Regions from separate parts of the Glutamicibacter sp. 0426 genome, predicted to be linked through region 2. Evidence: predicted binding sites of a transcription regulator. Region 2 holds the regulator's gene; each other region holds the start of a gene.
The links. Region 2 encodes LexA, which represses DNA repair genes until DNA is damaged. Its sites were predicted from a motif close to TCGAACANNTGTTCGA; they were not measured.
Positions count from the first base shown of each region.

Region 1 (7,883 bases), on a different contig from region 2:
CTGCACTTCGCCCTTCGGCGTGTCGGCCGCAGCCGCTGCCAGCAAGTCCTGGATGGCCGGGAAGTCATCCGCGGCGTCGATCAATATTTGCTGTCCGCTGGCCTTGTCGGTCACGACGTACACGTTGTTGGACATGTCCGAAACCGAAATCCAGCGAACACTGAAGTCATCTAGCTGTAGTTCATTCATTCCTCCAGACTACGGTGAAACCGGTCCGCCACACGATAGGCTCAAGAGACATGAAGCACACGACGAAACGGAACATCGCATGACCGAGTTGCCCTTCCTGCGCGTGGACACGGAATCCACGGTGGCCCCGTACCAGCAAGTCCGCGAGCAAATCCTGACGGCAGTGGCCGAGGGCAAGCTTGCTCCGGGCACCAAGCTTCCCTCGGTGCGCGCGCTCGCCGGCACCCTCGGTTTGGCGGTCAATACCGTGGCCAAGGTGTACAAGGAGCTCGAACTCCAGGGTGCGGTCGTCACCCGCGGACGCCACGGCACGGTCATCCAGGCCGCCGAGGACCGGGCCGAGCAGGAAGTCAGCGATGCCGCCGCAGACCTGGCGCGGATCGCGCAGCAATGGTCGGTGGATGAGGAAACCGCGGTGAAGTACCTCAGGGCAGCTTTCAGCTCGCTGCCCCAATAACACGTCCGCATCGACCGGATCCCAGCAGCGATTCTGGTCGACTGCACGCAACACAACGCACATCACGCGTCCGCACCTGAGAATGAGCTCAGGATATTCGGGAGTTCGCCCATGAGCACTTTCAACACCGCACACCGCCAGCGCCAGATCGGCGCCACTCTGGGTGCCGCCCTGCTCTTGGGCGCCCTGGCCGGATGTTCCGCCACTGAGACCGAACAGCCCGTGCAGCATCTGGGGCAGGAGCAAGTGCGGACCGCAAGGACAAGCTGCTCTCCGAAGCCCACGTCGACGAGGCTGGGAATGTCGTGCTTGCCGACACCCTGGTGGGCAAAACTCCCTATCTCGTAGCCCGGGACCTGGCCACCGGGGAAGAAGTCTGGAAGCGGAAGTCCGAAGTCGGCAACACGCCGTCCAGCATTGCCTTCGAGGTCAGCGTAGTGGAAAACAACGGCAAGAAATACGTGTCGTTGCTGCAGCTGGTGGAGAAGGATAAGCTGCGGCCCGCGGTGCTCGATCTGGAAACCGGGCAACGCGTCTCCAAAGGATCCAGGATCCCTCTACGACATTGACCGCCCCAGCAAATGCGGCAATACCTGGTGCATGTTGGCAGCAAGCCCTGACACGGGAGGTAACGTCGACTACTACTACTACGACTGGCCTTCGAACAGCTGGAAGAAGGCAAGGAAGCCCATCGAAATGCCTGATCCGAAGAAAAATCTCGAGGACTACTACCTCGGTGAAGGGCTTTCCATCTCCAGCGACCAGGAATCCGGCAGGTCGGTCCTGAGCTATGCCCATGAGGGGGCTCTGGCGTGGAACAAGGACTGCGAAGAAATCTACGATGAGCACTACTCCACGGGCGGCGGCTGGGCTTAGGAGACCTTCGATGGGGAACGAAGTACATTGGTGGGCTCCGGCAATCGCGCCTTCTACCAGTTTGAACTCGGCGGGAGGGAGTTCGAGTGGGATATGGCAACGGATTCCATGCTGGTGGGGCTTGACCCGCAGACCGGCGATGGCCGTTGGTCGTTGCCCGGCGCGGATTATTCCTGCTTGGGCATCATCGATCTGCACGGCGTTCACACCGACAGCACCCTGGTGACCTGCCAGATCAATTCCGGTACTGCCGAGGCTAATGCCCAAGATGATGGCACTGCCAAGCTCGGCGGCATCAAGAATTTCGAGGGAAATTTCGTCGGCATCGAGCAAGGGTTGGGGCAGACCGTGTTGTGCACCATGGAACTTGACGGCGTCGACGCGCAACGCTCGGGCAATGACAAGGACATCGCGAACCTGTTGCCGGCAACGGCAGTCCAGTCCTGCGACCGCGATACTCGCACGAAGAGCGATCAATTGCCGTTGTTCGCCGAATTCCAGCGGGCCGGCTACCAGGAAGGCGCCACCGTGGTCCTGGAAGGCGAAAGGGCTTGACCGCTTACACCATGCCGTCTGCCACCGATCCAGCCCCGGAATCCGTCGATAACTAGTGTCCAAGGCGCCGTGCTTGGGATGCCGAATGGAGGTGGCGAACTGCCCGCGAGCGAACAGCCCAGCAGTCATTCGCGGGCAGTGCCTTGTTGGCAGTCCAGCGCCTGGACTTGTTTAGGCGGTGGCGCGGCGCCCTCTCCAAGCACCGGATCAGGGGTTTCCAGATTTAACTGTGAGTTGCATCCATTCGTACATGTATTCGAAGCAGTTTTCGATTAGTATTGCTTCGTGGCTATTACTGCAGAGAGCAAGAGAACAGATCTGACTCGCCTGGTCGTCAAGGGGGCCCGCGAGCACAACCTGAAGAACGTGGACATTGATCTGCCGCGTGACGCGATGATCGTCTTCACCGGCCTGTCCGGTTCGGGCAAGTCCTCCTTGGCCTTCGACACCATCTTCGCCGAAGGCCAGCGCCGCTACGTCGAATCGCTCTCCGCCTACGCCCGCATGTTCCTCGGCCAGGTGGACAAGCCCGATGTGGATTTCATCGAGGGCCTGTCGCCAGCGGTGTCCATCGACCAGAAATCGACCAGCCGCAACCCGCGCTCCACCGTGGGCACGATTACCGAAGTGTACGACTACATGCGCCTGCTCTGGGCGCGTGTGGGCCGTCCACATTGCCCGATCTGCCACGAACCGATCTCCAAGCAGACTCCGCAGCAGATCGTCGACCAGCTGATGGAGCTTCCGGAGAAGACCCGCTTCCAGATCCTCGCCCCGGTGGTGCGCTCGCGCAAGGGCGAATTCGTCGACCTGTTCGCCGAGCTTTCCTCCAAGGGCTTCGCCCGTGCCCGGGTGGACGGTGAAACCATCCAGCTGAACGATCCGCCGAAGCTGGCCAAGCAGGTCAAGCACACCATCGAGGTGGTGGTGGACCGCCTGGCCATCAAGGAAGACGCCCGCCAGCGCCTGACCGACTCCATCGAAACCGCCCTGGGCATTGCCGAAGGCCGCGTGCTGGCCGACTTCGTCGACCTGGACGCGGATGACCCGAAGCGCGTGCGCGCATTCTCCGAGAACCTGGCCTGCCCCAATGAGCACCCGCTGGCCATCGACGAGATCGAACCGCGCACCTTCTCCTTCAACAACCCGTTCGGAGCCTGCTCGGCCTGCTCCGGCATCGGCACCAAGCTGGAAGTCGACGAGCACCTGATCGTCCCGGACACCGAGGTCACCCTGGCCGAGGGCGCGATCGCCCCATGGTCGCTGGGCAAGGCCACCACCGAATACTGGAACCGGCTGATCGAGGGCCTGGGCAAAGAGCTCGGCTTCACCATGGACACCCGCTGGCAGGACCTGCCGGCGGCCGCCCGCGAAGCGATCCTCAACGGCAAGGACCACAAGGTGGTCGTGCAGTACAAGAACCGCTTCGGCCGCGAACGCAAGTACTCCACCGGCTTCGAGGGCGTCATCTCCTATGTGCACCGCAAGCACCAGGAGACCGAATCCGACCACGCGCGCGACCGCTACGAGCAGTACATGCGCCAGATCCCGTGCCCTACCTGCGGCGGCGCGCGCCTGAACCCGGCATCGCTCTCGGTCCTGGTGGGTGGGCGCTCCATCGCCGAGGTCTCCGCCATGGACCTGCGCAGCGCCGCGGAATTCCTCTCCTCGATCGAGCTCAGCGCACGCGAGGCGCAAATCGCCGCGCAGGTGCTCAAGGAAATCGACGCGCGAATGAAGTTCCTGCTGGACGTCGGGCTGGAATACCTGACCCTGGAACGCGCCGCCGGTACCCTGTCTGGCGGCGAGGCGCAGCGCATCCGCCTGGCCACCCAGATCGGCTCCGGCCTGGTGGGCGTGCTCTACGTGCTCGACGAGCCGTCCATCGGCCTGCACCAGCGCGACAACCGCCGGCTCATCGACACCCTGTTGCACCTGCGTTCGCTGGGCAACACCCTGATCGTGGTGGAGCACGACGAGGACACCATCGCCGAAGCCGACTGGATCGTGGACATCGGCCCGGGCGCCGGCGAGCACGGTGGCGAAGTGGTGCATTCCGGTTCCCTGGAAGACCTGAAGCAGAACACCAAGTCGCTGACCGGCGACTACCTTTCGGGCCGCAAGCAGATCGACATCCCAGTCAAGCGCCGCAAGGTCGACAAGGACCGCAAGCTCAAGGTGGTCGGCGCCAGCGAGAACAACCTGCAGAACCTCTCGGTGGAGTTCCCGCTGGGTGTGCTGACCGCGGTGACCGGCGTGTCCGGCTCGGGCAAGTCCACCCTGGTCAACGACATCCTCTACAAGGTGCTGGCCAATAAGCTCAATGGCGCCAAGCAGGTGCCGGGCCGGCACACCCGCGTGCAGGGCCTGGAGCACCTGGACAAGGTGGTCCACGTGGACCAGTCGCCGATCGGTCGCACCCCGCGATCGAACCCTGCCACCTACACGGGCGTTTTCGACCACATCCGCAAGCTGTTCGCAGAGACCAATGAGGCGAAGCTGCGCGGATACCAGCCGGGCCGCTTCTCCTTCAACGTCAAGGGCGGGCGCTGCGAGGCCTGCTCGGGCGACGGCACGCTGAAGATCGAGATGAACTTCCTTCCCGACGTGTATGTGCCTTGCGAGGTCTGCCATGGTGCCCGCTACAACCGCGAGACCCTGCAGGTGCTGTACAAGGGCAAGAACATTGCCGACGTGCTGGACATGCCGATTGCCGAAGGCGCCGAATTCTTCAGCGCGTTCACCCCGATCGCCCGCCACCTGCGCACGCTCGTGGACGTGGGCCTGGGCTATGTGCGCCTGGGGCAGCCGGCCACCACGCTCTCGGGCGGCGAAGCCCAGCGCGTGAAGCTCGCTGCCGAGCTGCAGAAGCGGTCCAATGGCCGCTCGATCTACGTCCTGGATGAGCCGACCACCGGCCTTCACTTCGAAGATATCCGCAAGCTGCTCAAGGTGCTGCAGGGGCTGGTCGACAAGGGCAATACCGTGCTGACCATCGAGCACAACCTGGATGTGATCAAGTCGGCGGACTGGGTGATCGACTTGGGTCCGGAAGGCGGTTCGGGCGGTGGCACGATTTTGGCCACTGGCACCCCGGAGAAGGTGGCCAAGGTGGCCGATTCGCACACCGGAAAGTTCCTCGCCGAGATCCTGTAATGCCTCGCGGAGAATGTTCGACATATGCAATTTCAGTTATGGATTGCTAACCCGCGTCCGCTTCATGGGAAGATGGCTAGGTGAATATGTCGGTAACAAGCGTGCTCTTTGATCTGGATGGGACCCTCGTGGACCCTGCCGGTGCCATAACTTCGGGTATCCGCCACGCGGTGACCTCCCATGGTTTGGCCGATCCGGGCGAAGCCCGGGTCGAGGCGCTGGTGGGCCCGCCCCTGCAAATCGGCTTGCGTACGCTCGACGGGGTGACCGACGAGAACATCGGCTCCATAATTGCCGCCTACCGCGCCCGGTATGCGGATACGGGCATGGCCGAATCGGTGATCTACCCGGGCATGGTGGCGCTTTTGGACGCATTGCGATCGGCCGGGATCCACGTCGCGGTGACCACTGCCAAGCCGATCAACATCGCGCGCCAGCTCATCGCCCGAAAAGGGCTGGATGCGCATCTCGACGCGATTCACGGCAATGCGGACGAACACGGGAGCATGGGTTCGAGCAAGACGCACATCGTCGCCGAGGCTTTGGAACACGGCCAGCTGGACCCGGAGCGCAGCGTCGTGGTGGGGGACCGGCACTATGATTGGGATGCTGCCCGCGAGAATTCGGTGGCATCCATCGGTGTCGCCTGGGGCTTTGCCCAGGGCGATGAACTGCAGCACGCGGACGCCATAGCCGTGACCGCCCGGGATCTGGCCGTGCTGCTGCTCGGCGCGGAACGGGCAAACACCATTAACTTCGACGAAGACTTCATGCAGGAAGGTGCAAAGTAGATGAGCATCTACACCATGACCCGTTCGTCGATTCGGGGCATCATCCACGGCGTCTGCCGTGCGGAAGTGACCGGGCTGGAGAACGTCCCGAAGGAAGGTGGCTTCATTGTCGCCTCCAACCACCTGTCTTTTTTCGACTCCTTGATCATCCAGGCGCTGACCCCGCGCGACGTGGCGTTCTTCGCGAAGGCTGAATACTTCACCACTCCTGGCCTGAAGGGCAAGATGATGAAGACCTTCTTCGAATCCGTGGGATCCATCCCGGTGCAGCGTGGCGAGCAGGCGGCCTCCGTGGCGGCGCTCGACTCGCTGGTGGAAATCATCGAGGGCGGCTCCGGCATCGGAATCTACCCGGAAGGCACCCGTTCGCGCGACGGCAAGCTGTACCGGGGACGCACCGGCGTGGGCTGGCTGGCGCTGACCACCGGTGTGCCAGTGGTCCCGGTCGGGCTGATCGGCACGGAGAAGCTGCAGCCTGCTGGCTCCAAGGGCTTCAAGCCCGCCAAATTCCAGATCCACTATGGCGAGCCGCTGTACTTCGACCAGCTGGGACGCAAGCACCCGTTGCCGCAGCGCCGCCAGGCCACAGACCGGATCGTGGATGCGATCGCCGAACTGTCCGGCCAGGAACGCGTCGATTCCTACAACCAGCTGCCGCCGGACGCGAAATAGGCCATGGCTGATCCGGCAAGCTACCGTCCGAAGACCTCGGACATCCCCACGAAACCGGGCGTGTACCGTTTCCGCGACGAACACGGCCGGGTCATCTACGTCGGCAAAGCCAAGGTCCTGCGCAACCGCTTGACCTCCTACTTCGCCAACCCAGATCGGCTCACGCCGAAAACCCGGGCGATGGTCTTCACTGCCGGGTCCGTGGAATGGACCGTGGTGGGGTCCGAGCTGGAAGCGCTGCAGCTGGAGTATTCCTGGATCAAGGAATACAACCCCCGGTTCAATATCGTTTTCCGCGACGACAAGACCTACCCGTACCTGGCTGTCACGCTCAATGAGAAGTACCCGCGCGCCCTGGTGATGCGCGGTGACAAGCGCAAGGGCGTGAAGTATTTCGGCCCGTTCTATCCGGCGAAGGCCATCCGCGAAACCCTCGATACGCTGCTGCGGGTCTTTCCCGTGCGCAGCTGCGCACCCGGCGTGTTCAAGCGTGCCGAAGCCTCGGGCCGTCCGTGCCTCTTGGGCTACATCGACAAGTGCTCAGCTCCCTGCGTCGGACGGATCAGCGAGGAAGACCATCGCCAACTGGCCGATGACCTCTGCACCTTCATGGGCGGCGAGGCGACCAAGTTCACCAAGGCGCTGACCGTGAAGATGCAGGAAGCCGTCGCGGAGCTCGAATACGAGAAGGCCGCCCGCTATCGCGATGACATCGCTGCCTTGAACCGGGTCTTCGAACGCAACGCAGTGGTCCTTGACGACCGGACCGAAGCCGACATCTTCGGCATCCATGGCGATGAGCTGGAGGCCGCCGTGCAGGTCTTCCATGTCCGCGACGGCCGCATCCGCTCGCAGCGCGGCTGGGTCGTTGAAAAGGTCGCAGATACCACCGACGCAGAATTCGTCGAGCAGCTGCTCACCCAGATTTACGCCGATCACGCAGACCGGATTCCCAAGGAAATCCTGGTTCCGGCACTGCCCGAAGACATCGAGGATGTCACCACCTGGCTTACCGAGCTGCGCGGATCCAAGGTCTCCCTGCGCGTCGCCCAGCGGGGCGATAAGGCGGCTTTGGCAGCCACCGTTGTGGAGAACGCGGAACAAGCGCTGCGTCTGCACAAATCGAAGCGCGCAGGCGATATCACCACGCGATCGCTGGCCATGCAGGAACTGCAGGACGCCCTGGG
Region 1 covers NZ_MPBI01000001.1:629,566-637,448, forward strand. Annotated here, with positions in the region: gene BKX98_RS02990 (MBL fold metallo-hydrolase) at 1-189, opposite strand, end outside; gene BKX98_RS02995 (GntR family transcriptional regulator) at 269-646, shown strand; gene BKX98_RS03000 (hypothetical protein) at 952-1,215, shown strand; gene BKX98_RS03005 (hypothetical protein) at 1,247-1,522, shown strand; gene BKX98_RS03010 (hypothetical protein) at 1,616-2,077, shown strand; gene uvrA (excinuclease ABC subunit UvrA) at 2,363-5,233, shown strand; gene BKX98_RS03020 (HAD hydrolase-like protein) at 5,320-6,024, shown strand; gene BKX98_RS03025 (1-acyl-sn-glycerol-3-phosphate acyltransferase) at 6,025-6,696, shown strand; gene uvrC (excinuclease ABC subunit UvrC) at 6,700-7,883, shown strand, end outside.
Region 1: the regulator LexA is predicted to act here: its motif matches at 2,322-2,337, upstream of uvrA (excinuclease ABC subunit UvrA).

Region 2 (7,883 bases):
CGGCGTTCTGCCAGGAAAGCGCTGCTTCCAGCGGGTCGCCGTATCCGGTCTCGGAACCGGCTTCGCCTTGGACCAGGCGCACTGCCTGGCCGCCGGCGATATCTACCGCAGGCAGGAGTTCGAGGATTGGTTGCTCGCTCATGATGTCCTTAGTGAAGAAGTAAAAAGTGGTTAGTAGGTCAGGGCCCAGGCTGCGATCAGGCTCATGCCTGCAAGCACCCAGAGCGCGATGATCCATGAAATATGGGCCTTCTGGTTCTTCAGCGAAATGGCCCCGCCGATCAGGAAGGCCCCGATAACACCCAAGATGAGGCTCCACATGCCTAGAGTGTCCCCAACCAGTTGCGCAGCAGCTGTGCGCCAGCGTCGCCGGACTTCTCCGGGTGGAACTGGACTGCCGAGAGCGGGCCGTTTTCGACGGCGGCCACGAATGGCGTCCCGTGCGTCGACCAGGTCACCTGCGGCGGGGTCATCGCTGGCTGGGTGACGTCGAATTCCCACTTCTGCACAGCGTAGGAGTGCACGAAGTAGAATCGCTCGTCCTCGATGCCTGCGAAAAGCTTGGATCCTTCCGGCGGGCGCACCGTGTTCCAGCCCATGTGCGGAATGACATCCGACTGGAGGCGTTCAACCTTGCCCGGCCATTCGCCGATGCCTTCGGTTTTCACCCCGTGCTCCACGCCTTCTTCAAAGAAGACCTGGTGGCCCACGCAGATCCCCAAGACGGGCAGGCCACCGGCGATGCGGCGGCCGATCCAGCGCAGGGAACCGGTTGCGGTCAACTGCTCCATGACCGAGGCGTAGGCGCCGACTCCCGGGACTACCAGTCCGTCGGCAGCCACGATCTTCTTCGGGTCTGCGGTCAGTTCCACCTCGGCGCCGGCGGCTTCCAAGGCGCGCACGGCGGAACGGACGTTGCCCGAACCATAGTCCAGGACAACTACTGTTTTCTTCTCCACTTACAGGGCACCCTTCGTGGATGGGATTTTGTCGCCCATGCGCTCATCGCGCTCTACGGCTTCGCGCAAGGCGCGGGCGAAGGACTTGAATTGCGCTTCGACAATGTGGTGCGGGTCGCGGCCCGAGAGCACCTCGATGTGAGCGCAGATCTGTGCGTGGAAGGTAATGGCTTCGAAGACGTGGCGGGTCATCGAGCCGGTGAAGTGCCCGCCGATCAAGTGGTATTCCTGGCCAGCAGGCTCGCCGGAGTGCACGAGGTATGGCCGGCCCGAGACATCGACGACTGAACGGGACAGCGCCTCGTCCAGCGGAGCGTAGGAGGTGCCGAAGCGGCGGATGCCTGCCTTGTTGCCCAGCGCCACGCGCAGCACTTCGCCGATGGTGATCGCGGTGTCCTCAACGGTGTGGTGGACATCGATGTGGGTATCGCCGGTAGCACGCACGGTGAGGTCGATGAGCGAATGCTTGGAGAGCGCAGTCAGCATGTGGTCATAGAACGGCACCGAGGTGCTGATCTCCGAGACGCCGGTTCCATCGAGATCCAATTCAACGAATACGGACGATTCGCTGGTCACGCGTTCCATGCGGGCGCGACGTGCGCCAATCAATTCGGCAGACATGTCTTCCTTCGCTTGTCTTTGATTACTTCTGCGAGCCGAGCAGTTCGGCAAGTCGTTCCAAGAAGGCTGTGGTTTCTGATTCGGTTCCGGCCGTAACACGCAAGGTCCCCGGAATTCCATTGTCGCGGATGATGATGCCGGCTTCCAACAGGCCTTCCCAAATAGCGTGGGGGTCTTCGACGCCACCGAAGAAGACGAAGTTGGAGTCGGAGACCGATGGCTTCAGGCCCAGTTCCTTCAAGCGCGCGACGATGCGGTCACGCTGGGACTTGATGTCTTCGACCTGCGCCAGCAGCAACTCGATGTTCTTCAAGGCGGCGATCGCCGTTGCCTGGGTCACGGCCGACAGGTGGTACGGCAGCCGCACCAAGCGGATGGCATCAGTGACCTCTGGCGCGGCGGCCAGGTAGCCGACGCGTGCGCCGGCCAGGCCGAATGCCTTGGACATGGTGCGAGAGACGATCAATCGCTGGCGGCCTTCAAGCAGACTCAGTGCGGACTTGGTGCTGGCCAAGGAGAATTCGGCGTACGCCTCGTCAACGATCACCATGCCGTTGTGCTCGCTCATGGCTTCGTACACGGCCGTGATGACATCAAGGCCAAGGGCGGTGCCGGTGGGGTTGTTCGGCGAGCACAGGAACACGATATTCGGCTTGTGCTCGCGGACCTGCGCGGCTGCAGATTCGGCGGACAGGGTGAAATCCTCGGCGCGTTCACCGGCGATATAGGTGGTATCAGTACCACTGGCCAACAGCGGGTACATGGAGTAGGTGGGGCCGAAGCTCATCACGGTACGGCCTGGACCACCGAAGGCTTGCAGGATCTGCTGCAGGATTTCATTCGAACCGTTCGCGGCCCAGATGTTCTCCTTGGTGAGCGAGTGGCCGAGGTAATCGGCAAGAAGTTCACGAAGCTCGGTGAACTCGCGGTCGGGATAGCGATTCAGAGTTGCCGCTGCCTTGGCCACTTCCTGGGCAATGGCGTCTACGACTACCGGTGGCAACGGATGGGTGTTCTCGTTGACGTTCAACTGGATCGGCACGTCAATTTGCGGTGCGCCATAAGGGGATAGCCCGCGGAGATTCTCACGCAAGGGCAGCTGACTCAAAAGTTCACTGCGGTCATTCACGCATCAAGTCTACGTGCGCAGCGAGTCCGCCAGTGAATCCGCTACGGCTGCAGGTAACAAACTCTAGACAGCGGGGGAAGCTAGCCGGCAATGACCGGAATCGACAAGGTATCTCCAACCTGGATTTCGCTGCCGTCCAAGGCGTTGAGCTCCGCGATGTGGCCAACTGCGGAAGTCACGTCGTAACCGGTGGCATAGTCGCGAGCCAAACTCCATAGCGTATCCCCGGGGATCACGGTGACATCGATGGTTCCAACCCCAGCAGGATCTTCTGCCGCGGCATGCGCGTCAGAGGCGAACATGGAGAAGAAGAAAGCAGCAGCGATCGTGAGTGCGAAAACGGGCATCCCCACCAGCACAGCCCAACCGCGGCGGTTGATGCGGATTTTCAGCGGCGCTTGGGTCTGATCTGAGTCAAGTGCGACGGTAGCCATGACGTTGTCTCCTCAAGAAATTCAAGTGATGCGAATTTTTATTCGAAAGAACGGATTCGAAAACTTGTTCGAACCTCGTATATCTGTTCTAACAGAGATTCGCGGAACTTGTCCAGAAGTTTTCGAACAAATCTTTGAAAGAAGCTCGCTTATCTACTAAGATTTCGAAGTAGACGAGCAATGAAAACATCTCACCATCTAGCTCCGACAGTTTGGACACGCAAACTTTCGAATGATTGCTAGGGAAGGCAAAATCTCATGTCAGCATCACAACGCACTCCCCGATCGAATGCACGTTCGCTGACGATTCGCCAAAAGAAGATCCTTGAGACGATCCAGCGGTCTATCGGCAAGAACGGTTATCCGCCATCGATGCGTGAGATTGGCGACGCTGTCGGACTCAAGAGTCTTTCGAGCGTGACCCACCAGTTGAGCCAGTTGGAAAAGCTCGGCTATATCCGTCGAGACCCACGCCGTCCGCGCGCGATGGAAATCCTGCTTCCGCTGCAATTGTCCGACGATGCCGAAAAGGCCGAGGTCTCGGAGCCGGTCGAGCCGGCTGCCAGCGAAGACGCCAAGATCATTGAGCTGAGCACTTCTGCTGACACCACCATGGTTCCGCTGGTTGGCCGTATTGCTGCTGGCGGTCCGATCCTGGCAGAACAGTCCGTCGAAGATGTTTTCTCGTTGCCTCGTCAGCTCGTGGGCCACGGGGAACTGTTCATGCTCAAGGTTTCCGGCGATTCAATGGTTGACGCCGCGATTTGCGATGGCGACTGGGTAGTTGTCCGCCGACAGCAGACGGCAGACAACGGCGACATCGTCGCAGCCCTGCTGGACGAGGAAGCGACCGTCAAGACCTTCCGGCAGCGTGATGGGCATACTTGGCTGCTTCCACAGAACTCGCGCTACGAACCGATTTTGGGTGATGCAGCAAAGATCATGGGACGGGTCGTCTCGGTCATGCGCTCACTCTAGATTTCGTGTGGATATTGCGCTGGTGCTTGGCACCAGCGCAATTTTCGTTTAATCAGCTACTCGCCGGCCTCGAGCTCGATCTGGGCGGCCGCGGCGAAGATCATCCAGCGCTGGACTGCCGCCGAGAGCCGGCGCGGTTCCTGGTCGATCAGATGGCCTGCAGTTGCCGTGACCAGTTGCCTGGCCTGCTCCCTGCTTGGTGCTTCCAAGCGGTGATCTTTCGCGGCGAGGGCCAGATACCGGCACAGGATTCCGGCAAAAAGGTTCCCGTCTCCCCCGCGGTTGAACGCGAGTACTCGGGCCGCGGAAGACAGCGAGTGCGTGGTCGCATCGATCAGCACCTGGGCGTGAGCCAGATCGGCTGGCTCGCCAAGCTCAAGCAACGCGCCTAGCACCGTGCCCTGGTTATAGGTATAGATCGCTGGCTCCACCGTATGCCCCTGGCTGGCCAACCGCAGCCCGTCCAAATACAGCCCACGCTCGGCGCTGAACAGGTTCTTCTCCAGCCATTGGAGAACCTGCCGTGCGGTGTCCTTCTGTCCGGTTCGGCCGAAGAACAGTGCCGCCGGCGCATTGGCCGGCGTATTCTTGAAATCCCGTTTTTTCGACCAGTACAGGCCGCCGCCCAGCACCTCGTCCATGCCAGCTTGAAGCTGTTCTCCCAGCACCCGCATTGCAGTCTGAGCAGCGTGGTTTCCTTCTCCCCTCACGGCCAGCGTGAACTGCGCCAGACGGCCGCTGGCCAAGGCAAGCCACGCCATATCGTCGAAGAAGTAGTTGGGCAGCATCCCGAAGTTGCGAATTCGAATGCCACGCAACAGATGATTGGCCCGGGCCAGCTCGGCACGCGCCGATTCCGCGTCGCCTGCGGCCAGATAGGAGTGGCCGTCATCAATGATGGCATCCAGATAATGCGCCTGCCACCAATAGTTCCACTCCGAAAACGGGTGCGCGCAGCCATTGAGATCGCTGAGCAAGCTTCCGTCGCGCAACCGGTGCGCCCTGCTGTAGCTCTGCCCAATCCAGGTTCCGGGCAGCCGCAAGAGGCGCCGTCCGAAACGCTGGTGGGTGTCGATGGCGGCTTGGTGTGCCAATTCCTGCATGGACTCCATGGTGCCTTCCGGTTCACGCGGCATCAGTTCTTCTCACAGACCTTAGTGCATATCCAACCATCCTGCTGATAGTGCTTAAAGTACTTGAGCTGCCCCAAGTCCAAGGACAGCTCAAGTTCATGCTCTGGCTGCGGCTATTTCCCGTCCGGGTTCAAGCGCTGGAGAACTCCGGTGATGACCTTCTTGTCGACAGTCGGCCACATCGGCGGCAGCGTCGCTTTCAAGAAGCTGCCGTACCGTGCAGTGGCCATGCGCGAATCGAGGATCGCCACCACGCCCTTGTCCCCGACCGAACGAATCAGGCGTCCAGCGCCCTGGGCCAGGCGAATCGCCGCATGGGTGGCGGCCACCTGCATGAAGCCGTTGCCGCCATGCTTGGCCACGTCCTCGGAACGGGCTTTGGAGATCGGATCGTCCGGGCGCGGGAACGGGATCTTGTCGATGATGACCAGCCGGCAGGAATCTCCTGGCACGTCCACGCCCTGCCACAGGGTCATGGTTCCGAACAGGCAGGTGTCGCGTTCGCTGCTGAACTGCTCGACCAGCGACTTCATGCTGCCCTCGCCCTGGCACAGGATCTCCACGTCCAGGCGTTCGCGCAAGATGCTTGCCGCTTCTTCGGCGGAGCGTTTCGAAGTGAACAGAGCCAGTGCACCGCCGCCGGAGGCCTTGATGAGATCCTCGATCTCATCCAGCGTCTCGGCGGCCAGTTGGCGGCCCGGCTTGGGCAGATGCTTGGCTACGTACAGGATGCCCTGCTTCGGGTAATCGAAGGGACTGCCGACGTCCACGCCGGTCCAGGACGGAGCCCCGGCGCCCATCAGACCCAGGGAGCCTGCGACCGAGTCGAACTGCGCGCCGATAGCCAAGGTAGCGCTGGTCAAGACGACCGTGCGCCCGTCGAAAAGCCCTTCGCGCAGCTTGCCGGCAACGGACAACGGGGCAACGTTCAACGTGGCTGGCTGGGTCTCGTCAGCTTCGACGTAGCCCCGGCCTTCGACAAACTCCCGCGGACGGGTGGTGTACAGCACCTCGCGGCGCTCTTCGGATTCGAGCATGCGAATCGCATCGTCCATCACCGCCTGCAGCTGGGAGCGGGCGGTCTGTCGTCCGCCGTCAGCCGGTGCATTGGCTTCGGGCTTGGACAGCGCCAACGCCAGCCGGGCCTGTTCCACGATGTCGTTCAGGGCGATGCCCATGTCTTCGCGCAGGCCATGTTCCAGCAGTCCCGTGGGCACACCGGTCAACGACTTCTCCAAGCGGTTCGCCGCCTTGACCATCTCGTCCACGTTCACTCCGCAATGGCGTTTGGCGCCGCCTGCCGCGGTGAGCACCATGCGTGCGGAGAGCGCCCCGGACACCGAGCTGGTCACGCGGTCTTGCAGTTCGTGGGCCTCATCGATGATTGCGACTTCGAAGTCCGGGAGGACCGAAAGCCCCTCGAAGGCCGATACCGCCAGCAGGGCGTGGTTGGTAATGACCACGTCCGCCTCCGCGGCACGGGCACGAGCCATCTCCGAGAAGCATTCATCAGCCATCGGGCACTTCTGCGACCCCAAGCACTCCATGGCCGAAACCGAGACCTGCTTCCACGCCTTGTCGCTGACCCCGGGCACCAGCTCATCGCGGTCACCGGTCTCAGTCTCTTCAGCCCATTCGCGCAGCTTCATGACCTCGCTGGCCAACGGCGAATAGGTGGTGCCGGCAGGAGCTGCCGGCTCATCCATCGAGAAAAGCGTGCCTTCGTCATCCGGGTACCCGCCGCCGAGCTTGTACTGGCACAGGTAGTTCGAGCGTCCCTTGAGCAGGGCCACATCCATCGGGCGCGAGAGCTTGCCCTTGAGCGATTCGAGCAACCGCGGCACGTCACGGCCGACAATCTGCGATTGCAGCGCCAAGGTCGCGGTGGAGACGATCACCGGCTTGGCGCTGGTCTGCGCGTGGGCCAATGCCGGAATCAGGTAGCCCATCGACTTGCCGGTGCCGGTGCCTGCCTGCACCAGCAAGTGCTTTTCATCTTCCAGCGCGCTGACCACATGCTTGACCATTTCCTGCTGGCCGGTGCGCATGGCACCGCCCATGGAAGTGACCGCGGCCTCCAGGAGCCCCAGGGCCTGCTCTTGCTTATCCATGAAGGTTGAAGGTCTCCAACTCTGCAGCTAGGGAATCGCGCACCTTGACGATCATCCGGGTGCCCTCCTCCAGGTGTTCGCTTTCCAAGATCTCTGATTCGCTCTGGTGCAGCTTGGCGATCAAATCCCCGCGGTTGTAGGGAATGAGCACCTCAAGCTGGATGCCGGGGCGTGGAATCGATGAGCTGATCTTTTCGAGCAGCTCCTGGATGCCTTCACCGGTGTGCGCGGAGACGACCACGGTGTTGGATTCCCGGTTGCGGATGCGTTCGATAACGAACGGGTCAGCCACATCGGCCTTGTTGACCACGATGATCTCTGGAATGTTCAACGCGTCGACTTCGCCGAGCACGGTGCGCACGGCCTGGATCTGCCCTTCGGGATCAGGGTGGGACCCGTCAACGACGTGCAGGATGAGATCCGAATCGGCGATTTCCTCCAGCGTGGATCGGAAGGCTTCCACCAGCTGGGTCGGGAGGTTGGATACGAAGCCGACGGTATCGGCCAGCGTGTAGGTC
Region 2 covers NZ_MPBI01000002.1:564,531-572,413, reverse strand. Annotated here, with positions in the region: gene priA (bifunctional 1-(5-phosphoribosyl)-5-((5-phosphoribosylamino)methylideneamino)imidazole-4-carboxamide isomerase/phosphoribosylanthranilate isomerase PriA) at 1-142, opposite strand, end outside; gene BKX98_RS17115 (hypothetical protein) at 172-321, opposite strand; gene hisH (imidazole glycerol phosphate synthase subunit HisH) at 324-959, opposite strand; gene hisB (imidazoleglycerol-phosphate dehydratase HisB) at 960-1,580, opposite strand; gene BKX98_RS08145 (histidinol-phosphate transaminase) at 1,603-2,709, opposite strand; gene BKX98_RS08140 (LysM peptidoglycan-binding domain-containing protein) at 2,790-3,143, opposite strand; gene lexA (transcriptional repressor LexA) at 3,402-4,121, shown strand; gene BKX98_RS08130 (glycoside hydrolase family 76 protein) at 4,178-5,257, opposite strand; gene BKX98_RS08125 (ATP-dependent DNA helicase) at 5,368-7,365, opposite strand; gene hflX (GTPase HflX) at 7,358-7,883, opposite strand, start outside.

Region 3 (7,883 bases), on a different contig from region 2:
GAGGCAGAATCGCTTGCGCCTTGGCCAGCTGGGCCGGCGATATGTCATCGAGGCCGCCGGATTGCTCACTGAATTCCGTCTCCTTGGCAACGAAACGATGCACGAGGCGGCCAGCGCCGATATCCAAGGACTCGCCAAATGTTCCGGACACGGCTGCCCCCACCTGGGCTTCCAGTTCCTCGATCATCTCGGGAACGTGTTCATCGCAGGCGTCGCAACCGCAGGTCGGGAAAACCGCGTGGTAAAGCGCACCGAGCTCCAGATGCACCCCGGGAAAGGTCGTAAGGATCATGCCCAATGGAGCGCAGCGCGAATTCAACGGAAGGATCCGGACAGAACTCACCACGGTGTCCGGCGGAATCCGCAGTTCGGCGGCCAGTCCGGGATCATCGAAGCAGCGCACCTCGAATTGCTCCTGCATCCAGCTCAGCAACGCCCGGGCTACTTGCTGCACCGGGGCAAAACGCTGGGGGTGGGCGGTTACCGAGTAGCTGTCGTCAGCTGGCTGCCCATCCCATCGTTGGCCGTAGGCGATCGGGGTCCCAAGCTCGTCGAAGTACTCCCCGGGGACGTTGTCCGGCCGCTGGTAGCCAAGGAGCATGCCCAGTTCCTCCTTCCGCATCAAAGACCGGCGATCAGTGGATTAATGCCCGAATTCATCTGAATCCGTGAAGGGGCCGACTCCGGTATCCATGGCATCGATGGTGGCCATGTCCTCCGGGCTGAGCTGGAAGCCGAAAATGTCCAGGTTCTCACTTTGCCGGCGCGGATCGGCCGATTTCGGTGCCGCGGCTCGTCCGGACTGGACATGCCAGCGCAGGGTCACCTGGGCGGTGCTCTTCCCATGCGCTCGGGCAATCCGTGCCAGGGCGGGATCCGAGCGGAACCCGGACTTCTGCCGTCCCAATGGGGAATAGGCTTCGGTCCGCACGCCATGCTCCGTATTGAAAGCTTGCCAATCGACGTTTTGCCGCTCAGGGTCCACCTGGATCTGGTTCAGTGCCGGCACGAGCCCGGCATCGAGGACCTTCTGCAACTGGTAAGGCTTGAAATTCGAGACGCCGGCGGCCCGGATCTTGCCCTCGGCAACGAGCTTGTCCAGCTCAATGAAGGCTTCCACGTGGGTGTTCTGCTGCGGGTTTGGCCAATGGATCAGGAACAGGTCCACATAGTCGAGGCCAAGGCGGGACAGGGAGTTGTCCAACGCCTGACGTACGCCCTGGGCCGAATGCCACATCTTGTTGAACTTGGTAGTGACGAACAATGCATCGCGGTCAAGCCCGCTTAGCGCCAAGGCCTGGCCTACGGCATCCTCGTTCTCATAGTTCTCCGCCGTGTCCACGCGGCGGTAACCCGTATCCAGGGCCGAACGGACCGCGGCAACCGCCTCCTGGCCGCGCAGGGGCCACGTGCCCAAGCCAATGGAAGGCATGCTCACGCCACCGGCAAGTTCGAGGGAAGAAATATCAGCAGTCATGTTCCCGAACCTACCAAGCTTCACGGGCTGCCAGGAGATTGCACCGAAGAATCCGCGACACACCGGGAAACAAAACCGGCGCACGGGGTCCATGGGTTTAACGTTGTTTCGGCGCATTTCCGTGTTGCCAGCCACCGAACACCATGAAGGTTACAACCATGCCGAAAATAGGCGTCCTCGCGCTGCAAGGGGATTTCCGCGAACACCTGGCCTCTTTTGAACGGCTTGGGCAACCTGCTCAGATGGTGCGCACTGTCGAGGATTTGGCGCAGGTCGACGCGCTGGTGCTTCCCGGCGGCGAGTCCTCGGTGATCGACCGGCTCTCCCGCAACTACGGGCTGGCCGATCCCATCAAGGAACGCATCGCCGACGGCATGCCGGTCTACGGCTCCTGCGCTGGAATGATCATGCTCGCCGATCGCATTGAGAATCCTGCAATCGCGCGGGATGGCGCGGTGCAGCAAAGCTTCGGCGGCATCGACATGACGGTGAAGCGCAATGCCTTCGGGCGCCAGGTCGACTCGTTCGAGCACCAGCTGGACTTCAACGGGCACACTCTCGAAGCGGTGTTCATCCGCGCCCCGGAAGCCGTGCAAGTTGGTCCGGATGTCGAGGTGATCAGCACCGTTCAAGCCGGGCCGAATGGCGGACAGGGTAGAATTGTTGCAGTACGCCAGGGAAAATTGTTGGCAACCAGCTTTCACCCGGAAGTCACCGGCAGCACGGCTATCCATCAATTTTTCATCAATCTCACGCGAGGAGACGCTTAAAGCATGTCAGGCCACTCCAAATGGGCAACTACCAAGCACAAGAAGGCGGCGATCGACGCCAAGCGCGCCAAGGCCTTCGCCAAGTTCATCAAGGGCATTGAAGTTGCCGCCCGTGCCGGCGGAGCCGACTTGTCCGGCAACCCGGCCCTGGAACTTGCCGTCAGCAAGGCCAAGAAGAACTCCGTGCCGATCAACAACATCGACCGCGCAATCAAGCGTGGCGCTGGCCTGACCGGTGAGGTCGTCGACTACACCGAGATCATCTACGAAGCACGCGGCCCGCAGGGCTCGGCGTTGCTGATCGAGTGCCTGACCGACAACAAGAACCGCGCAGCCTCCGAGGTCCGCGTGGGCATCACCCGCAATGGCGGCACCGTCGCCGACCCGGGATCGGTGGCCTACCTGTTCAACCGCCAGGGCGTAGTGCGCCTGCCCAAGGGCGAGCTGACCGAAGATGACCTGCTGATGATCGTGCTGGATGCCGGTGCCGACGAGATCCTGGACGAGGACGAGAACTTCGCCATCGTGTGCGATCCTTCGGACCTGCGCGCGGTCGCAGCGGCGCTGGACGAGAACGATATCGCCTACGAATCCGACGAAATGGAATTCCTGCCGTCGATGAAGGTGGAACTGGATGTCGACGGAGCACGCAAGTTCCTGAAGCTCTACGACGCACTGGAAGAACTGGACGATGTCCAGGGCATCTACACCAACGCCGACCTGTCCGATGAGGTTCGCGCCGCATTGGACGAAGAGCAGTAGGGCTTGGCCTTACGTGTTGTCGGCGTCGACCCCGGCCTGACCCGTTGCGGTCTTGCCGTGGTCGACGTCGCTGCTAACAGGCAGGTTTCGCTGGTGGACGTCACCGTCGCCGGCACCCCGCCGGGCACCCCGCTCGACGCCCGGCTCTTGACGATCGCCAACGCGATCGAGTCGTGGCTGGATCAGCATCAGCCGGATGTGCTCGCCCTGGAACGCGTATTTGCTTCGGCGAACGTCTCCACAGTGATCGGCACCGCCCAGGTCACCGGCGTGGTGATCACCGCAGCTGCGCGACGGGGCATTCCTGTTGCGTTGCATACGCCGACCGAGGTCAAGGCCGCGGTGACTGGTTCCGGCCAGGCGACCAAGGCGGCGATCGGCAAGATGATTGCCAAGATCTGCCGGCTTGATGAACCGCCGAAACCTGCCGACGCCGCTGACGCGGTGGCTCTGGCAATTACCCATGGCTGGCGCGGAGCGGCCACCGGCTCGAACGCCTCGGCCTCTGCGGTGCATGCCGGCGGGTCCTCGCAGCTGACAGGTGCGCAGCAGGCATGGATCGCCGCCGAAGCGTCAGCCAAGCGCCGCGCGGTGCGCCGCTAGCCGGCTGCCGGGCAATGGTCTCGACCCACCGGGAAACGCGGCGGATCGATATTCGTAGGTATCTTCGATAAACTGGGTTTCATCGAACATACTTCCAAGGAGTGGCATGATCAGCTCATTGACCGGCACCGTGCAGGCGGTTGCACTGAACACCGCGGTAATCGACGTTAACGGCTTCGGAATGCTGGTCAACGCCACCCCCGGAACGCTGTCCGGCCTGCATCAAGGGCGCGAGGCGACGGTCTTCACCTCCATGGTGGTGCGCGAGGACTCCATGACCCTCTTCGGCTTCGCCACCGCTGAGGAGCGCGATGTCTTCGAGGTCCTGATCTCCGTATCGGGAATCGGGCCGCGCACCGGCCTGGCCATCCTTGCCGTGCATTCTCCTGAAGAAGTGCGCATCGCGGCGAACACGAAGGACACCGCCGCCTTCACCAAGGTGTCCGGCATCGGCCCCAAGGGCGCCAGCCGGATCGTGCTGGAACTGAACGGCAAGCTGGTCCCGACCGGCGCGCCGGTGGCTCCGGTGTCCGGCGGCGGTACCGCCAGCGTCTGGGAACCGCAGGTGATCGAAGCGCTGACCGGACTGGGCTGGAGCGAAAAGGATGCAACCAGTACCCTGAAGTCGCTGTCCAAGGCCGATCCGGATGTCGTTGCCACCGGTAACGTCGCAGAAATCCTGCGTGCCGCGCTGCGCAGCATGTCCAGCGGAACCCGCGTCTAAGCGGTCTGCGAGAGGATCGACTTTTCATGAATGACTCCACCGGGCTCACGAACGCCGGCAGCGAACCCGAAGAACGGGTTATCGAAGCTGCCCTGCGCCCGCGGAACCTCGACGACTTCGTCGGCCAATCCCGGGTGCGCCAGCAGCTTTCGCTGGTACTCGAAGCAGCCAAGATCCGCGAACGCACCGCGGACCACGTACTGCTCTCGGGTCCGCCCGGGCTGGGCAAGACCACTTTGTCGATGATTATCGCCGCCGAGATGAACGCGCCATTGCGCATCTCATCCGGCCCGGCAATCCAGCACGCGGGCGACCTGGCCGCGATCCTCTCTTCGCTGACCGAGGGCGAGGTGCTGTTCTTGGATGAAATCCACCGCATGTCGCGGCCTGCCGAAGAAATGCTCTACATGGCGATGGAAGACTTCCGGGTCGACATCGTCGTCGGCAAGGGGGCTGGCGCGACAGCCATTCCACTGGAACTTCCGCCGTTTACGCTCGTTGGGGCGACCACGCGTGCGGGCTTGCTGCCTGGGCCGCTGCGCGACCGCTTCGGCTTCACCGGGCACCTGGAGTTCTACGCGGTCAAGGAACTCGAGCTGGTACTGCGCCGTTCGGCAATGATGCTGGATCTGAGCGTGACCTCAGCTGCATTCACCGAGATCGCCGGTCGATCCCGCGGAACCCCGCGTATCGCCAACCGCCTGCTGCGCCGCGTGCGCGACTGGGCCCTGGTGCACAAGCTCGAAGAGATCGATGCCAAGGCAGCGGCTGCCGCTCTGGACATGTACGAGGTCGATGCGCGCGGACTGGACCGCCTGGACCGCGGAGTGCTGGAAGCACTGTGCACGAAATTCGGCGGGGGACCGGTGGGGCTTTCAACCCTGGCCATTGCCGTGGGCGAAGAAACCGAAACCGTCGAAACCGTCGCCGAGCCATACCTGGTGCGCGAAGGATTGATGGGCCGGACCCCGCGAGGGCGCATCGCCATGCCCGGAGCCTGGGAGCATCTGGGCTTGGCCATGCCCAAGGATGCCGTCTTCGCCAGTGCGCAAGGCTATGAAAACGATGAGGATTAGGCAAGCATTACTTCACTGCCCGCGTAAATGGCCTGCCGGTTCACCGTGACCCATTAGACTAAAGACGCCCGACCTGTGCCCATTTCAGGGTAAGGTGGGGCGTCTTTGCTGTTTCGCGCCAGAAAATGGCGCAGCGGCATCCCAGAATTCCAGATCAAATCGCAACGAATCGTTAGCAGGTAAATACGTGAATCCTCTCGTAATCGCACAGGCCGCTGGTGGCGGCTTCAACCCATCGCTGATCCTGATGGTCGCCCTGTTTGCAGTGCTGATCTTCATGATGTTCCGTGGCCGCAAGAAGCAGGCCGCCCAGCAGGAGAAGCTGAAGAACAACACCGTGCCAGGCGCCAAGGTGATGACCAACTCGGGAATTTTCGGCACCGTCGTCGGTGTAGACGCAGAGGATCGCGTACAGGTTGAGGTTTCGCCAGGCGTGGTGCTGACCCTGCACCGCCAGGCCATCGCCACCTTCCTGGACAAGGATGCGGCAACCCCGGCCGCTGCCGACGAACCAGCAGCACCCTCCAGCACCACCGAAACCCCGGAAGAGTCCCTGCGTCGCTTGAACGACGAGGGCAAGGACGAGCGCAACGCCTAAGTCCCGGGCAGCATAGCGGTGGCCTGAAGGCTAAGCCACCCGAACCAGAAAGCACATTAGATGTCATCAATCAGACCTGTTAAGCAGGCGCGCAAAGCGTTGCTGTGGTTGCTGGTCGTCTTCATCATCGCAACCGGCGTGTTGGTGGGTGGTGCGGTGAACGGCAAAACCGGATGGGGGCCGAAGCTGGCCCTCGACCTCGAAGGCGGCACCGAGATGATCCTGGCCCCTCGGGTCCAGGGCGACGAGGCGATCAACCAAGAGCAGCTGGACCAAGCGGTGGAGATCATCCGCCAGCGCGTGGACGGTTCCGGTGTCACCGAATCGGAAATCACCACCCAGTCCGGACGCAACGTCGTGGTCTCGATGCCCGGTACCCCGGACCAGACCACCCGCGATTTGATCCAGGCCTCGGCCAACATGGAATTCCGCCCGGTGCTGATCACCGGTGGCTTCGCGGCCACTCCGAAGGAAGACCGCACCCCCAAGGAAGACCTGCCAAAGCCTAGCGGCAAGCCGGAGAATCCATCGGATACCAACTGGATCACCCCAGAGCTGTTCCAGGAGTTCGAAGGCTACGACTGCGAGGTAGAGCTCAAGGATCGCGGTGGCGAAGCCGCCGACCCAGACAAGCCAATGATCTCCTGCGACCGCGAGATGGGCGTGAAGTACATCCTCGGCCCGCAGGAAATCTCCGGTGACATGATCAAGGACGCCTACGCCCAGTTGGCCCGCGGCGTCAATGGATCGGTGACCGGCGAATGGGTCGTCGTTATCGAGTTCAACGCCGAAGGCACCAAGCTCTTCGCGGATACCACCCAGCGTCTGATTGCCCTGCAGGGGTCGCAGAACCAGTTCGCTATCGTGCTTGATGGCGAAACCATTTCGGCGCCAACCACCAATGCAGTGATTTCCGATGGCCGTCCGCAGATTTCCGGCGGTTTCACCCAGGAAAGCTCGCAGGCGTTGGCCGAGCAGCTGAAGTACGGCGCGCTGCCAATCAGCTTCGACATCCAGTCCGAGCGCCAGGTTTCCGCAACCCTGGGCGCTGACCAGCTCACCGCTGGCCTCATCGCCGGCATCATCGGCCTGGTTCTGGTCTTCATCTACTCGCTGTTCCAGTACCGGGCCTTGGGCCTGGTGACCATCGCGTCGCTGCTGGTTTCCGGCGTGCTCACCTACCTGGCGCTGGTGCTGCTGGGCTGGGGCATGAACTACCGCCTGTCGCTGGCAGGCGTCGCCGGCCTGATCGTTGCCATCGGCCTCATCGCCGACTCGTTCATCGTGTACTTCGAGCGCGTGCGCGACGAGCTGCGCGAAGGCAGGCCGCTGGCAAGCGCCGTGGATATCGGCTGGAAGCGCGCCAAGCGCACCATTCTGGCATCCAAGGCAGTGAACGTGCTGGCCGCAATCGTGCTCTACATCGTTGCCGTGGGCAACGTGCGAGGCTTCGCCTTCACCCTGGGCCTGACCGCCATCATCGACCTCATCGTCGTGTACGGCCTGACCCACCCGACCTTGGTGCTGCTGGCACGCACCAAGTTCTTCGCCAACGGCCACCCGATGTCGGGCATGGATCCATCGTTGCTTGGCGTCAAGCCGCTGTACCAGGGCGCGGGCAAGGTTCGCCGCTTCGATGAGAATGTTGCGGCAAATCGCGGCAAGAAGAATGCGAAGGCATCGGCTGAGGCAGCGAAGCGCATGACCATTGCCGAACGCCGCCGTGCACAGACCGAGCAGTCCGCTGGCTCGAACGCGTCTGGCAGCACGCAGGCCAAGGCCCAGGAGGAGAACAATGAATAAGCTAGTCACTTGGGGCAACGAGCTCTACACCGGCAAGCGTTCCTACCCGTTCACTTCCAAGCACCGCTTG
Region 3 covers NZ_MPBI01000001.1:806,368-814,250, forward strand. Annotated here, with positions in the region: gene BKX98_RS03830 (DUF6226 family protein) at 1-601, opposite strand, end outside; gene BKX98_RS03835 (aldo/keto reductase) at 644-1,477, opposite strand; gene pdxT (pyridoxal 5'-phosphate synthase glutaminase subunit PdxT) at 1,636-2,247, shown strand; gene BKX98_RS03845 (YebC/PmpR family DNA-binding transcriptional regulator) at 2,251-3,009, shown strand; gene ruvC (crossover junction endodeoxyribonuclease RuvC) at 3,013-3,612, shown strand; gene ruvA (Holliday junction branch migration protein RuvA) at 3,719-4,336, shown strand; gene ruvB (Holliday junction branch migration DNA helicase RuvB) at 4,363-5,412, shown strand; gene yajC (preprotein translocase subunit YajC) at 5,600-6,010, shown strand; gene secD (protein translocase subunit SecD) at 6,071-7,813, shown strand; gene secF (protein translocase subunit SecF) at 7,806-7,883, shown strand, end outside.
Region 3: the regulator LexA is predicted to act here: its motif matches at 3,695-3,710, upstream of ruvA (Holliday junction branch migration protein RuvA).